DNA from 2 places in the Nocardia sp. NPDC058058 genome. Region 1 is predicted to be linked to the other one. Evidence: riboswitches for the same ligand, from Rfam matches in the RefSeq annotation. Region 1 holds a riboswitch; the other holds the start of a gene.

Region 1 (7,854 bases):
ATTTCGCGACCAAATTGATAACTGCATTTTTGCTACCCCTCGGTATTATTTCCGATGCCGCCGCGCGGCCCGAGTTCACGCTGGCCGCATCCGCACTCGTGAAAGGTGCCGAGAAAATGCCCTTGCGCGTCGAGGTGAAAAAATGCTGGTTCCCCGGCCCCCGAGCTGGCAGGCTTAAGCGGTGACCACCCCTCCGGATATACCGGCCACGAATACGGCCGACGATAAACTGGACGCCGGCGTCCTCAAGATCGCCGGTGTCGTCGTGCTCGGCGCCATCATGTCGATCCTCGACGTGACAGTCGTGACCGTCGCCATCCCTACCTTCCAGACGACCTTCGACACCACCTACGCCATCGCGGCGTGGACCATGACCGGCTACACCCTGGCGCTGGCCACCGTCATCCCGCTGACCGGCTGGGCCGCGGACCGATTCGGCACCAAACGCCTCTACATGGCGGCACTGATCTTCTTCGTGCTCGGCTCGATCCTGTGCAGCACGGCCTGGAATATCGAGTCGCTCATCGCCTTCCGCGTCATCCAGGGCCTGGGCGGCGGCATGCTCATGCCACTGGGCATGACGATCATGACCCACGCGGCCGGACCGCAGCGCATCGGCCGCGTCATGGCCGTGCTCGGCGTGCCGATGCTGCTGGGCCCCATCATGGGCCCGATCCTGGGCGGCTGGCTCATCGACAGCTTCTCCTGGCACTGGATCTTCCTGATCAACCTGCCCATCGGCATCATCGCGCTGGCGCTGGCGTTCATCGTGTTCCCCGCGGACCGGCCCGAACCCTCGGAATCGTTCGACTTCATCGGAATGCTGCTGGCCTCACCGGGTTTGGCGCTGTTCCTGTTCGGTGTCTCCTCGATTCCCGGGGAGGGCACCGTCGCCTCGGCCAAGGTGCTGATCCCGGCGATCATCGGCGCGATCCTGTTGGTGGCGTTCGTATATCGGGCGCTGCACACCGAACATCCGCTCATCGATCTGCGCCTGTTCAAGAACCCCTCGCTGCGCTACGCGGTGCTCACCATGACCCTGTTCGCCATGGCGTTCTTCGGGTCGGGTCTGCTGCTGCCCAGCTATCTGCAGCAGGTGCGCGGTGAATCGACCCTGATGGCCGGTCTGCTCATCGCCCCGCAGGGCCTGGGCGCCATGCTCACCATGCCGGTCGCCGGCCGCCTGGTCGACAAGATCGGTCCCGGCAAGATCGTGCTCACCGGTATCTCGATCATGGTGCTGGGCATGGCCTTCCTGACCCAGGTCACCGCCGACACCTCCTACGTGGCACTGTGCGGCGCGCTGTTCGTGATGGGCCTGGGTATGGGCTGCACCATGATGCCGACCATGACCGCCGCCATCCAAACCCTGACCCACGCTCAGGTGGCGCGCGGCTCGACCCTGATGAACATCGTCAACCAGACCGCCGGATCCATCGGCACCGCAACCATTTCGGTGGTCCTGACGAACCTGCTCAACAACCGCCCGCTGGCCGGGGCCGCCATCGGCTCGCGCTCCAACCCGGCGATCGCCGACAATTTGCCCCCGGGCGCGCTGTCCACCGGTTTCGACGAAGCGGCCACCGCCTTCGCCCACACCTTCGTGGTCGCCCTGGTCCTGCTCGCGGTCACCCTCATCCCGGCGTTCTTCCTACCCCGCACCAAACCGAAGAACCCGGAACTGGCCGAAACCCCGGTCGTCGTCGCACACTGAGGTTTTCGCACCAGCGCTTCGCCCCCGCCGATTTCTTCGGCGGGGGCGAACTGCTGTTTCGGGGTGGGCGAACCGCTCAGGAGGTCGCGGACAACCCGGTGGGGTCGGCGGTGATGCGGCCCGAATCGGTGTCGTAGTCGTACAACTCGCCGTAGCGGCCCCAGTCGATGGCGAGTTCGAGTTGGCGGCGGGCGTCCTCGTCGGAGAAGCCGCGGCGCAGCAGGTCGGTGAAGAAGTCGGCGCGGGCGGTGCCGTCGGAACTGCCGATCAGGGCGCTGCAGATGGTGCGGACCAGGGGGGCGCGGCGGCGGGCCTGGGTGGCGAATACGTGTTTGCTGGTGTGGATGTCGGCGGTGGTGAAGTTCGCGCCGACATTGGTCAGGATGACATCGCCGGAATCGGCGATCAGGAAACCCAGTAGCGCGGCGGCATCGACCAGGGGTAGCAGATCGTCGAGTTCGAAATTGAGGTCGTCGGCGATGACCGGCAGGTCCGCGCGGCCGTCCTGGGCGTACACCAATTCCAGCAGACCCGCGATACCGCCGACCGAGGCGTCGGGCAGGGGAGTGACGAAGGGGGTGCCGTTATCGGTTGCGACGGAAGCGATTTCGGTATCGCGGCCGGTGAGCAGACCGTAGATCTGATCGACCAGGGCGATGAAACCGGGCGCGCGGCGATTGCGCGGGCGCGGCAGTTCCACGGTGACCTCGGCGATGATGTGACCGGGGTTGGCGCCCAGCACCACCACGCGATCGGCCAGCTGCACCGCCTCCTCGATATTGTGGGTGACGATGCACACCGCGCGGGTGGGGAAATCGTCCGTGGCCCACAGGTTCACCAGTTCGGTGCGCAGATTCTCCGCGGTCAGCACATCCAGCGCCGAGAACGGCTCATCCATGAGCAGCAGATCCGGCTCGAGCACCAGGGCGCGCGCGAAACCCACGCGCTGGCGCATACCTCCGGACAGCTCTTTCGGATAGGCGGATTCGAAACCATCGAGGCCGATCCGGTCGATGGCCTCCAGAGCGAGTTGGCGGCGGCGTTCGGGGGCGATACCGCGCGCGGCCAGACCGAGTTCCACATTGTCCTGCACGGTCAGCCACGGCATCAGCGCGAATGACTGGAACACCAGGGCCGCACCGGGATTCGCGCCCGTCAACGGCTTACCCCGATAGCGGACCTGCCCGCTGGTGGGTGCCAGCAGACCCGCCACCGTGCGCAGCAGCGTCGATTTGCCCGAGCCCGAGCGGCCCAGTAGCGCCACGATCTCCCCGTCGCGCACCTGCATATTCACGTGTTCGAGCACATTGAGGCGCTCACCGGCCGCGCCGGTGAAGGACATGCCGACATCGTCGATGTCGATCAGGACCTCTCCGGTGGTCGCGTTCGTCATGAGAGTTCCTTTCGTTCAGAGTGAATAGCGGCGCTGGGCCAGGGCGTAGAGGCGACGCCAGAACAGGCGGTTGATCCCGACCACGTAGGCGCTCATCACCAGCACGCCCACCAGAATGCGAGGGCTGTCACCGTCGCGGGTGGCCTCGGCGATGTATGCGCCCAAACCTGTGGCCACCAGCGTGGTGTCGCCGTACGGGACGATCTCGGCCACGATCGAGGCATTCCATGCCCCGCCCGCCGCGGTGATCGCGCCGGTGACATAGCTGGGAAAGATGGCGGGCAGAATCAGCTTGCGCCACCACAGTTTTCGCGGCAGCCGCAGACTCGCCGACGCCTCGCGCAGGTCATTGGGGACCGCGGCCGCGCCCGCGATCACATTGAACAGGATGTACCACTGCGCGCCCAGGGCCATGAGCAGGATGCCGGCCCATTGCAGGCTCGCCCCCGTGGCCACCAGTACCGCGGTCACCAGCGGGAACAGGAAGTTCGCCGGGAAACTCGCCAGCACCTGCACGATCGGCTGCGCGATCCGGGACACCTTGGGGTTCAACCCGATCCACACCCCGATCGGCACCCAGATCGCGGTCGCGAAGATCAGCAGCACGATGACCCGGCCCAGGGTGATCGCGCCCAGGTACGCCGCGTGCGCGACCTCACCGAAACCGACCGTGCTGTCGATATAGCGCAGCATGTAGTAGCAGCCCACCGCCAGGGCGGCGGCGACCACGACGGTGAACAGCACATCGTTTGCGCGGCGGCGCTTTTCGGGCACATACAGTTGATGCTCGGCCAGTCCGAACACCCGCATCACCCGGTCCATCGGATACACCAGCGGACCGAACACCCGGCCCAGCAGTTCCGGAATATGCGAGCGGCGCAGCACATCGAGCACCAGGCTGCGCGGTGCGTCCGCGGCCTCGGACTCCTCATTGCGGAAACGTTCGGCCCACACCGTGATCGGACGCCAGAACAGCACATTGAGGCCGATCACCATGATCACCATCGTCACGATCGCCAAAAGGATTTTGGGCGTATCGCTTTCGGCGGTCGCCGAGGCCACATAGGACCCGATCCCGGGCAGCGCGTACGAGCGGTTGTTGACGCTGATCGCCTCGGCCGCGGTCAGGAAGAACCAGCCGCCACCGAAACTCATCATCGCGTTCCACACCAGCGGGAACATGCCGCTGGGCACATCCAGACGCCAAAACCGTTGCCAGCGTGACAATCTCAGATTCCGGGCGGCCTCATCGAGTTCGCGCGGCTGCGAGATCAGGCTGTGGTGGAACGCGAACGCCATATTCCAGGCCTGGGAGGTGAAGATCGCGAAGATCGAGGCCGCCTCCAACCCCAGCGACGATCCCGGGAACAGCGCGATGAACCCGGTCACCGTCACCGACAGGAAACCCAGGATCGGCACCGACTGCAAGATATCGAGCAGCGGCAGCAGCACCTTCTCCGCGCGCGGCAAACGTGCGGCCGCGGTGGCGAATACGAAGGTGAACGCGATCGACAAACCCAGCGCCAGGAACATCCGCAGCAGCGACCGCGCCGCGTAGTACGGCAGCTCGGCCGGATCGGTGGAAATGCTCGACGGTGCGCTGGCATCGTCGAACGGCACATCCATGCCCGCCGACACCCGCACCGCCAGCCAGATCAGGATCGCCGCGCCCGCGAACACCGCGATATCGGCCCACCGCGAGCGCGGACGATCCAGCACACCCCGACTGGGGTAGGTGGTGCTCACGCCTCCACCTCGGTCTGGGGCACCGTGCGCCAGCCCACGCTGGTCACCGACGGCTCCAGGCTCAACCGGCTCACCGCGGACTCCATCTGCCGATCATCGCGGCGATCCCCGGTCAGCTCGGCACGCACCTCGACCCGATTGGGCTCGACATTGTGGCTCGAGATCGACACCAGCCGGAAATCGGTGCGGGCCAGCGACTGCACCAGCAGCGAACGCACAGCAGCCTCGTGATCGTCATCGGTGCGGGCGGTGAACGCGTACAGCGCCTCCACCACGCCCTCGGCCGGGCGATCCACCGCGCGCGCAGCGGTGCGCAGCGCGGTATTGACCACCACCACCGCGACCGTGCCCGCCGCGGCGGTGCTGTACATCCCGGCACCGGCCAGTGCGCCGACCGCGGCCGCGCACCACAGCGTGGCGGCGGTATTGAGCCCGCGGATATTGAACCCGTCGCGCAGGATCACCCCCGCGCCCAAGAAGCCGATACCCGAAACAATTTGTGCCGCAACACGAGTCGGGTCGGCGTCCTTACCGCTGAACCCGTGTGCGGACAACAGCACGAACAGTGTCGCCCCGGCCGCGACGAGCGCGTTCGTGCGCAGTCCGGCCATACGTGCCCGGTACTGGCGCTCGAACCCGATCACCGCGCCGAGCCCGACGCCCGCGCCGAGCCGCAGCAACATTTCCCACGTGGTCATGACGCCCTCCAACTAAGAGGTCGGCGCACTCGTCAAGGCACGCTACAGGCAGGAAACCAGCCCGCAGCGGAGAAATGAAGTGTCGCCTGGTGAACGATTGGCTAACGGAACTCTGTCCGATCCGTCGGGCACGACGATCACCTCCACACCCACCGCGCGAACGCGCCACCAGGGAGTGGATCCGGCACGGGACGGCCGGAAACGGTAACCACTCCTCGTAAGACCTTCAGCACTCCACGGCGTAACCCACAACGGGTGTGGGAGCCGGTCGGGATCACCCCTTAATCCGGGGAGACCTGTCCTGACCCGGGGCGTCTCTCGACGTTCGGGGTCGCCGGCCTATATCCGCAGAGGAGCCTCAGCTAACGACGGCACCTTGCGTCAGCGAGTAAACACCCCGGCGCGGGGTCCGGGCAACTCATGTGACGAGCGCAACTGTGCGACTCGCCCGCACCGGCCCGCACCGGCCGGACCCGATATCGCGGCCCGAGCAGCCCCCGCATACAGCGGCTCCGGACGGCGAAAGATGCCGTCCGGAGCCGATTTTCGCCGCGCCCGCCCCGGTCGGCAGCGGCCGGGGCGGGCGCGATCAGGAGGTGGCGATCAGGGGGTGACGATCGCGAACGCGGGATCCTGCTCATCGAGCAAACCCAGCAGGCGTTGCAGCACGGACGGATCACCGTCCACGGTCAGGCCGTCGAGCCCGCCGCCCGCGAGCAATCCGAGCAGTTGGAGTTTGGTCAGCGATACGGTCAGATCCACCTGCGCCGCCGACCGCGGATCGGGGGTGCGGATGAGCGCGCCATTGGACAGCGCCGTGCGCAGTGTGCTGTTCAGATCCGTGAAATGCCAATCGATTACGAGCGATTCGGCGGCCGCGCGCGGGCCGTTGATGCGAATCGCGACGGTGTCGAACAGCTGCTCGACACTCAGCGCCGCGGCCATACCGCCACCGAGATCCAGCGCGGGCGGGGTGATGCCCTCGCGCAATTCCTTCGCACCGGTCAGATAGAACCCGCGCCATGTCGCGTTCTCCGCGCCGTACCCGAGCCGGGTGTACACCTCGGCCAGCGCCTCGCGCGCGGACTTGTTGTCCGGGGCCGCGAATACAGCGTGTTTGAGCAGTTCGGCGGCGAAGCGCAGATCACCGTCGGCGGCGTACTTGCGGCCCTGTTCGACCGTCGCGTCCACACCGCCGATCACCGCGACATAGCGTTCGGCCAGCGCGGTCGGGGGATGCTGCCACAGCGAGCTGGGGTGCCCGTCGAACCACCCCAGGTACCGCTGGTAGACGGCCTTGACGTTATGGCTCACCGAACCGTAGTAACCCCGTGCGTGCCAAGCGTTTTCGAGTCCCGGCGGCAGGACGAAGTCCTCGGCGATCTCGATACCGGTCAAGCCCTGGTTCATCATGCGCAGGGTTTGATCGTGCAGGTAGATGTAGAGATCGCGCTGTTCGGACAGGAACCGCACCAGGTTCTGCTCACCCCAGGTCGGCCAATGGTGCGAGGCGAACGCGACATCGGAGTCGGCGGCGAACAGTTCGATCGCCTCATCGAGATAGCGCGACCACATGCGCGGATCCCGCACCAGCGCACCGCGCAGGGTGAGCAGATTGTGCAGGTTGTGCGTGGCGTTCTCGGCCACGCACAGCGCGCGATGGTTGGGGAAATGGAAGTTCATCTCCGCCGGAGCCTCGGTGCCCGGGGTGATCTGGAAGACGATCGGCACACCGTCGATCGTTTCGCGCTGACCGGTGTGGGTGATGTCCAGCGTCGGCGGAATCAGTCCGAGGGTGCCCTGCGAGGCCTGCAAACCCAGACCGGTGCCGACCTGCCCCTGCGGTCCGACCGGCAGGGTCACCCCGTACATGTAGTTGCCGCGCCGCCCCATCGCGGTGCCGGCGTACACGTTCTCGGCGACGGCCTCGGCCATGAATCCGGCCGGGGCCAGAATCGGGATATCGCCCGCGCCATCGGGCAGCACACCCATGACACCGCCGAAATGGTCACCGTGCGAATGCGTATAGATCACTCCGGTAACCGGTCGATTGCCACGATGCTCTCGATAGAGCGCGAGCCCGGCTGCGGCGCATTCGGCGGAAATCAGCGGATCGATGACGATGACCCCGGTATCACCTTCGACCAGAGTCATATTCGAGATATCGAAACCGCGAATCTGATAGATGCCCTCGACCACCTGGAACAGGCCGTTGGTGCGGCAGAGTTGACTCTGCCGGAACAGGCTCGGATTGATCGTTTCGGGGCATTCGCCATCGAGGAAACCGTACTCGGCCAGGTCGA
Region 2 (7,854 bases), on a different contig from region 1:
ATCGGTTGCCGGAGAATCGAATTCCGCACCGCACCGGTGCTCGCTACGCCGCCGCGGTATCGCGGGTGAGCAGGCGTTCGTCGGCGTCGTATTCGTAGAGTTCGGCGTATCGACCCCAGTCGACGGCGGTGCGCAACTGCCGCTGGGCGGCCTCCTCGGTGAAACCGCGGCGCAGCAGATCCAGGAAGAAGCCGTCCTGTAGACGGTGGTTGGGCGCGGTGGTCAGGGCGTGGTCGATCGCCCCGACCAGTGGCGCGTTGGCGCGGGCCAGCCGGGCGAAAATCCTTTTGGCGGAGTCGATATCGGCCTCGGCGAAGTTGCGGCCGTCGGGGGTCAGGTCCAGATCGCCGCCGGAGGCGGTCGCCAGCCCGAGCATGGCGGCGGCGTCCACCAGCGGCATCAGGTCGTCGAGTTCGAACCGCAGATCGCCCGCCAGTTCCGGCAGATCGACGTGACCGCCCTGTGCGGCAACCAGATCCAGCATGCCGCCGATGCCGTCCACGCCCGCATCGGGCAGCGGCCGGGTGGTGGGGGTGGGCGCGATGGTGTGGCCGCCGTCGAACGCGCCGTCGGTGAGCATGCGATACGCCTGGTCCACGATATTGAGGAAGTGCCGGTTCCGGACATCGCGGGGCCGCTCCAACTGCACCCGCAACTCACCCTTGATCCGGCCGGGGTTGTTGTCCAGCACCAGGATTCGATCGGCGAGCTGCACCGCCTCCTCGATATTGTGGGTGACCATGAGCACCGTTTTGGTGGGGAACGCGGTCTGATCCCATAGCCGGACCAGTTCGCCGCGCAGGTTTTCGGCGGTCAGCACATCCAGCGCGGAGAACGGTTCATCCATGAGCAGCACCTCGGGCTGCACCACCAGGGCGCGGGCGAACCCGACCCGCTGGCGCATACCGCCGGAAAGCTCCTTGGGATAGGCGTTTTCGAAGCCGTCCAGGCCGATCATGTCGATGACCGCCAGTGTGCGCTCGCTGCGCTCCGGTTCCGGCACGCCCTGCGCGCGCAGGCCGAGTTCGACATTCTGCCGCACGGTCAGCCACGGCAGCAGCGCGAAACTCTGAAAGACCATGGCGGTGGCGGCATTCGGCTCGGTGATATCGGCCTCGCGCAGTCGTGCCGCTCCCGCCGAAGGCTGCACCAGTCCCGCGATAATGCGCAGCAGGGTGGACTTGCCGGAGCCGGATTTGCCCAGCAGCGCGACGATTTCGCCTTCGCGCAGCTCCAGGCTGACATCGGAGAGCACGGGCAACTGCTCGCCGGAGGGGTTGGTGAAGTTCTTGGTGACGCGATCCACGGTGACGATGGGGGTGGACATGAGCTGTCCTCCTTCGAAAGCTGTTATCAGACAAGGGGTTAGAGCAGTGCGAAACGCTTCTCGGCAATGCGCTGCAGGCGTCGCCAGACCAGGCGATTGATGAAGACGGTGACGATGCTCATCACCACGGTGCCCAGCAGCACCTTCGCGAACAGATCATTGGTGGTCGCCTCGGTGATGTACGCGCCGAGCCCGTACGCCTCCATATGCTTGCCACCCGATTCGACGACCTCGCCGACCAGCGTGGCGTTCCACGCGCCGCCGAAGGCGGTGATCGCGCCGACCAGGTATCCGGGCGCGATCGCGGGCAGTATCAACGACTTCCAGCGCTCGCGGCCGCGCACGCCCAGATCGTCCATGGCCTCGCGCAGATCCGTCGGGATCTGCCCGGCCGCGGCGATGACATTGAACAGCACGTACCACTGCGCGCCCAGTGCCATCAGCACCACGCCGCCGAAGTTCAGTGAGATGCCGGTGTAGGTGAGCGCGGCGATGACGAAGATGTACAGGAACTGCGCCGGGAAACTCGCCATGACCTGCACGACCGGTTGCGCGAATCGGCAGATGCGCGGATTCATCCCGATCCACACCCCGATCGGCACCCAGACGATGGTCGAGAACACCAGCAGCACGGCGACTCGGCTCAGGCTGGCCAGACCCATGAGCGAGGTGGGACCGAATTCGGCGAACCCGACGGTGCTCTCGAAATACGTTGCCAGCCGCCAGATCACCCAGCCGATACCGGCGAACAGCAGGCCGAAGAACACGATATCGCCGCCGCTGGTTCCGGTGCCGTCCCAGTACGCGGGCCTGGTGCTGCGCCCGAAAATCCGCATGGCACGGTCGATTCGCTCCGCCACCGGCCGCAGCCCGCGCCCGATGCGCCGCGGCAGCGTACTGCGCCGCAGCAGATCCAGCACGAGACTGCGTGGTGCGGAGGCGCTTTCGGTGTGCTCCACGCGGAAACGCTCCGACCAGGCGGTCAGCGGTCGCCAGAACAGCACGTTCACCAGCACGATGGTGGCCACCATGACCAGCGCGCCCAGCATGAGCGTGCCGACATTCGCCTCGGAGGTGGCGGCCGCGATGAAACTTCCCATTCCGGGCAGCGCCTGATCGCGACCGGACACGCTGATCACCTCGGACGAGGCGAGCATGAACCAGCCGCCGCCGAAGCTCATCATGCCGTTCCAGATCAACGGCACCATGGCGGTCGGCACCTCCAGCCGCCACAGGCGCTGCCAGCGGGTCAGCCGCATCATGCGTGCCGATTCGTCCAGCTCACGGGGCATATTCCGGAGCGCCTGGTAGTAGGCGAAGCTCATATTCCAGGCCTGCGCGGTGAAGATGGCGAACACACACGCCGCCTCCGCGCCCAGATACGAGCCGGGGAACAGGGCGATGAACGCGGTCACCGTGATCGACACCAGCGCCAGCACCGGCACCGATTGCAGAATGTCCAGCGCGGGAATGATGACCTTCTCCGCGCGCCGGGACCGCGCCGCCCACTGACCAACGATCAGCGTGAAGATGAGCGATGCGCCCAGGCCGAGGAACATGCGCAGGGTGGTGCGCGCCGCGTAGTACGGCAGGTTCGACGGATCGGTGGAGACCGCGTCGGCGGAATCGCCCGGCACCCAGGGCACGGACATATCGCGAAAGAGCCGCAGCACCAGCACGATCAGCAGTACGCCCGCGCCGATGAGCAGATAGTCGACCGGCCGCAGCCGATTGCGGACGCGCCGTGCGCGCGGAGATGCGTTGGGGGTCTTGGGAATTGCGAGATCGACGGTCATGGCAGTGCTTTCCTGTATTCGAGCCCCGCCGCGCCTCAGCCGTTCGCGACGGCGGGCGGAGCGGTCATGACGTTGTAGAAGTGGACCGCGGAGGCGATCAACGCGGGCACGCCGATGAGCAGGTTGAACACCACCACGCCCATCCCCGCGCCGGTCACGGCCCCGGTCAGACATCCGACGGCGGCGGCCGGGATCGCCGCCAGACCTCCGGTGGCGATTCCGGCCGCGCCGCCGCCGAGCAGGCCGAGCGCCACGCAGCCCAGGGGTGCGCCGATGATCGCGCCGAGCAGGGTGCCGACCGCCAGCGCCACGGTGAGCTCGTTGTTCACATTCCCCATGGCGGTATTGAGCCGATCCTCGGGGCTGTCCCCGGCCGCGATGGGCGTCTCGGTGTCGGTGATCGGGCGCGCCTGATCGAATCGCGGTGTGAGCGTGGCGTTTTCGCCGTCGACGTGCGCGTCCACCGGGTACGCGGTGCCGTCCTTGACCACGGTCAGCGGAATCGCGCCGAGCACGGTGCTGTTCGGATCGACGATCTCCAGCCGCCGATCGACGACCCGCAGCGATCCGAGGTCGGTGTGCAGCAGCACCGATTGCCCGTCGATGCGGGCCTGACCGTGCACGCTGGCGGGTACCGGTGCGGCCTGCGCCGGATCGGCCAGCGCCGTGGTGGAGATGCCGACCAGTGCGGCGGTGGTGGCGGCCGTGGCCAGGGTGATGAGACGAGTTCTCATGAGAAAGGTATGCCTCTGCATATCATTGCCCGGAATTACCGGGACAGCAGCGATCACCGTCGCGCATCGGTCATGCGGACGGCTCGGATTCGGGCGTCGAATAGACGAATTCACCCGGAATTGCGCACGCGAATAATTCGGCAGCCGAATTCGCTGCCGAAGCGCGTGTGAATTATGCGCGCCGAATCATCGGACGCGATGTGGTGTGCCGGCTACCGGCCCCGCGCAGGAGGGGGCTGGTCCGGAGATCCCGGAACGTCGTCACTGGTCATCGGATGCCTCACCTCCCAACGGGTAGAACGCGATAGGTCAGCGCACCGGGGGAGGAACGCCCGGAAACGATCCGGGCAGACACCCCTCTCGTCAAAGCTTCGGCACTGCACGACGTGTTCCGATCCGTGCGGATCGAAAAGCCACTTAGGATAACCCCTTAATCCGGAGAAATCTGTCCTAACCTTGGGCGTCTCTCGACGTCGTCAGATCAGTGGCCTGTGTTCGTGCAGGAGCCTCGCCTATCGAGGTGCGAGCCCAAAACTAGTAACACATTCCGAAATTGTCAATTCCCTGAGAAATGACGCGGAATTTCGGTGCTACAGCAGGATGTGCGCGGCCAGCCGGGCCAGGCAGGCGTCGACGGCGTCGGCTGGGGAACCGGAGTGGTTGCCGGTGGCCCAGAGTTCGTTGGCGAGGCGGACCGCGGTGTTGGCCATGGCGGCGGCCAGGGCCACGTCGAGATCGTCGGGTGCGCGGCCGGTGCGCGCGGCGATGATAGGGATGAGGCGGGTTTCGCAATCGTGTTGTACGCGTAGCCAGGTGGCGCGCAGCGCGGGGAGTTCGGTGGCGGCGCGCAACAGCGGGCGGAGCAGTGATTCGGCGATGCCCTCATCGGCGAGAGCGGCGGCGGTGGCGGTGCGATAGGAGTGGCCCAGGGCCTCGCGCAGCGGGAGTTCGGGTGGGCAGGAGGCGAGTTCGTCGGACCAGGCCTGGGTGCCGATGGCCAGCAGCGGGGCCACCACGTCCTCCTTGCCCGCGAAATAGCGGTAGAAGGTGCGCAGGCCCATGCCCGCCGCGGCGGCGATGTCATCGACCGTTGTTGCGGTGTAACCGTTTTCGGCGAAGAGGTGGGCGGCGACCATGGCGACTTCGCGGCGCGTGGCGGCGCGGCGGGTCGCGCTCAGGGCGGGACGGCCGGGGGCGGGCGCGGTACGGTTTCGGTCGCTGGTCACAGGGGGACTCTACCGAGCCGGAAACATTTAATGGCGCGATGTGCCATTTGTGGCATATCGTGTCAGAAACACTCGCTTTGATCAGGAAGAGCTCTCATGAACCGTCTCGAACAGCGCCGCATCCTGGTGACCGGCGCCGGATCCGGTATCGGGCAGGCCACCGTCCTTCGCCTGCTGTCCGAAGGCGCGGTCGTCGTCGGCGCCGATGTGAACGCCGAGGGCCTCGAGCTCACCCGCAAGCACGCCGCCGAGGCCGGCACGGCCGAACGCCTCAGCACGCTGGAGATGAACATCGGCCAGGAGGCCGACGTCATCGCGGGTGTCAAGAGCGCGATCGATACGCTCGGCGGGCTGGACGCACTGGTCAACGCGGCGGGCATCCTGCGCGCGGCGCACACCCACGAGACCTCGCTGGACCTGTGGAACCAGATCATCGCCGTCAACCTCACCGGCACCTTCCTGGTCATCCGGGAGGCGCTGCCCGCACTGCTGGCCAACCCGAGCAGCACCGTGGTGAACTTCAGCTCCACCTCCGCCAATTTCGCGCACCCGTACATGGCGGCCTACTCCGCGAGCAAGGGCGGTATCCAGACCCTGACCCACGTGCTCGCCCTCGAATACGGCAAGCAGGGCTTGCGCGCGGTCAGCGTCGCGCCCGGCGGGATCAAGTCCGGCATCACCGACGCGACTCCCGGCTACCTGCCCCAGGATTCGGACTGGTCGCTGTTCAGCCGCCTGATCGCCGTTGTCCCGCAGGACAATCCGGCCGAGATGGCGGGACCGGAGAATGTCGCGGGCGTCATCGCCATGCTGGTCTCCGATGACGGCAAGTTCATCAGCGGCACCGAGATCCGCATCGATGGGGCCGCGCACACCTAGTCCGCGCCGTCGCGCCCCGCACTGCCGCGTGATGTAGGGGCTTTGCCGAACACCCCTGAGGCTGTTAGTTTTTGCACCTCACCACGGGTTTCGGGGCACGGCGGAGGATATGATCGAATTCAGGTTGCTGGGCTCCGTGGAGTTGCTGGTGGACGGCCGCGTCGTTGATCTGGGGCCGTCCAAACAGCGGGGGATCGTCGCGGCGCTACTCGCCGAGCCGGATCAGACCATCTCGACCGATACCCTGGTCGCGCGGGTATGGGATGACCCGCCGGAGACCATCCGAAATTCGGTGTACACCTATATGACCAGGCTGCGGCGCATTTTGCGCACCGCGGGCACCCGGGCCGGCGCGACCCCCGAGATTCGCCGCGTGCACGGCAGCTATCGGTTGGAGGCGCCGCCGAACAGCGTCGACCTGTCGGTGTTCCGCGATCTGGTGGCCCGCGCCCGGGCCCTGACGCTCGATGATCCCGCCCGCGCGCAAACCCTGAGCCGGGCGCTCGCGCTCTGGCGCGGGGAGCCGCTGGCCGGATTGGACAGCGATTGGGTGCGGCGCTTTCGAGACAGCCTGCGCCAATTGCGCCACGAGGTGATCGCCGAATGGGCCGATGCCGAACTGCGCCTCGGCAATCCGAAATTGGTGGCCGCCGATCTGCGCAAGGCGCTGCTGGAGCATCCGCTGGCGGAGGATCTGCACGAACGGCTGCTGCGGGCGTATCACCTGGACAACCGCGGTGCCGAAGCGCTCTCGCACTATGACCGGCTGCGCCGCACCCTGGCCACCGAACTCGGTGTCGATCCCGGCCCGCGACTGCGGGAATTGCACGCTCAGTTGCTGCGCGCGACCGAAACCGCTCCGGGGGAATCGATTTCATCGGGATCGGCACCGGAGCGCGGGACAGCGCCCGGCGCGGAACTCGCATCCGGGGTGCGGCCCGGCGCGGATGTGCTCGCCCCGAACGGATTCCGTGGCCGGACCGCCGAAGTCGAGCGGGTCCGCCGCGCGCTGGTCGAGCACACCGCCGGTGCATCCCGTCCGGTCCTGATTACCGGAGGCCCGGGAATCGGTAAGTCCGCCTTGGCTTTTCGCGTCGCCAATTTGATGTCGGAGCAGTTCCCGGACGGTGTGCTGCGAGCCGAACTCGGGGGTTCGACCTCGAACCCCGCGGATCCGGCTCAGGTCGTGGCGTCGCTGCTGGACGCGCTCGGGGTGCCGGCGGCCGCGCTGCCGGTCGATCTGTCCGCCCGCGTGGCCCGCTATCGAGCCGAACTCGCCGAGCGGCGGGTGCTGGTGGTGCTCGACGATGCGGCCTCGGCGGCACAGCTGGCCCCGCTGCTGGCCCCCGGACCCGGCAGCGCAATGCTCGTCACGAGCCGTTTCATGTTGGGTGCGAAGTCTTTTCGCACCGTATTGGTGCGTGAGCTGCCGATGACCGAGAGCCTGGAGATGCTGTCCGCCATTGTCGGCCCGGACCGGGTCGCGGCCGAGGAATGGGCCACCACCGCGCTCATTCGCTGCTGCTCCGGCATTCCGCTGGCCCTGCACGCGGTCGGCTCGCGGCTGGCGGCCCGCCCGGAGTGGACCATCACCCAGCAGCTCGGCCGAATGTCCGAGGAGCAGCGCCGCCTGCGCGAATTCGCCTATGGCGCAGCGGATATCCGCGACGGCATCACCGCGACCGTGCGCCGCCTCGGCCCCGACGCCACCCGGGCGCTGCACCATCTCGGCGCCACCCTGTCCCCGCGCGAACGCTTCAGCACCGTCACCCTGCCCGGCCTCGCCGATCCCGACGCCGCCCTGGACGAACTCCTGGAAGCCCACCTGCTGACCGTCGCGGACCAGGACGGCGCGCGCCCGCAGTACGTCATGCTCGAAATCCACCGCCTCT

What was found. Region 1 has a riboswitch for magnesium ahead of ACFVUS_RS05390 (MgtC/SapB family protein). Riboswitches for the same ligand answer to the same signal wherever they lie in the genome.
Region 2: linked by a shared signal. The riboswitch ahead of ACFVUS_RS35555 (hypothetical protein) and the one ahead of ACFVUS_RS05390 (MgtC/SapB family protein) in region 1 are both predicted to bind magnesium.

What each region holds. Positions count from the first base shown of each region.
Region 1 is NZ_JBHVSA010000001.1:1,172,221-1,180,074, reverse strand. It holds gene ACFVUS_RS05405 (DHA2 family efflux MFS transporter permease subunit) at 182-1,714, shown strand; gene ACFVUS_RS05400 (nitrate/sulfonate/bicarbonate ABC transporter ATP-binding protein) at 1,791-3,107, opposite strand; gene ACFVUS_RS05395 (ABC transporter permease) at 3,123-4,853, opposite strand; gene ACFVUS_RS05390 (MgtC/SapB family protein) at 4,850-5,551, opposite strand; M-box (ykoK) riboswitch at 5,755-5,928, opposite strand; gene ACFVUS_RS05385 (alkyl/aryl-sulfatase) at 6,155-7,854, opposite strand, start outside.
Region 2 is NZ_JBHVSA010000004.1:970,741-978,594, forward strand. It holds gene ACFVUS_RS35545 (nitrate/sulfonate/bicarbonate ABC transporter ATP-binding protein) at 44-1,327, opposite strand; gene ACFVUS_RS35550 (ABC transporter permease) at 1,366-3,123, opposite strand; gene ACFVUS_RS35555 (hypothetical protein) at 3,159-3,857, opposite strand; M-box (ykoK) riboswitch at 4,206-4,384, opposite strand; gene ACFVUS_RS35560 (TetR family transcriptional regulator) at 4,448-5,083, opposite strand; gene ACFVUS_RS35565 (SDR family NAD(P)-dependent oxidoreductase) at 5,180-5,962, shown strand; gene ACFVUS_RS35570 (BTAD domain-containing putative transcriptional regulator) at 6,072-7,854, shown strand, end outside.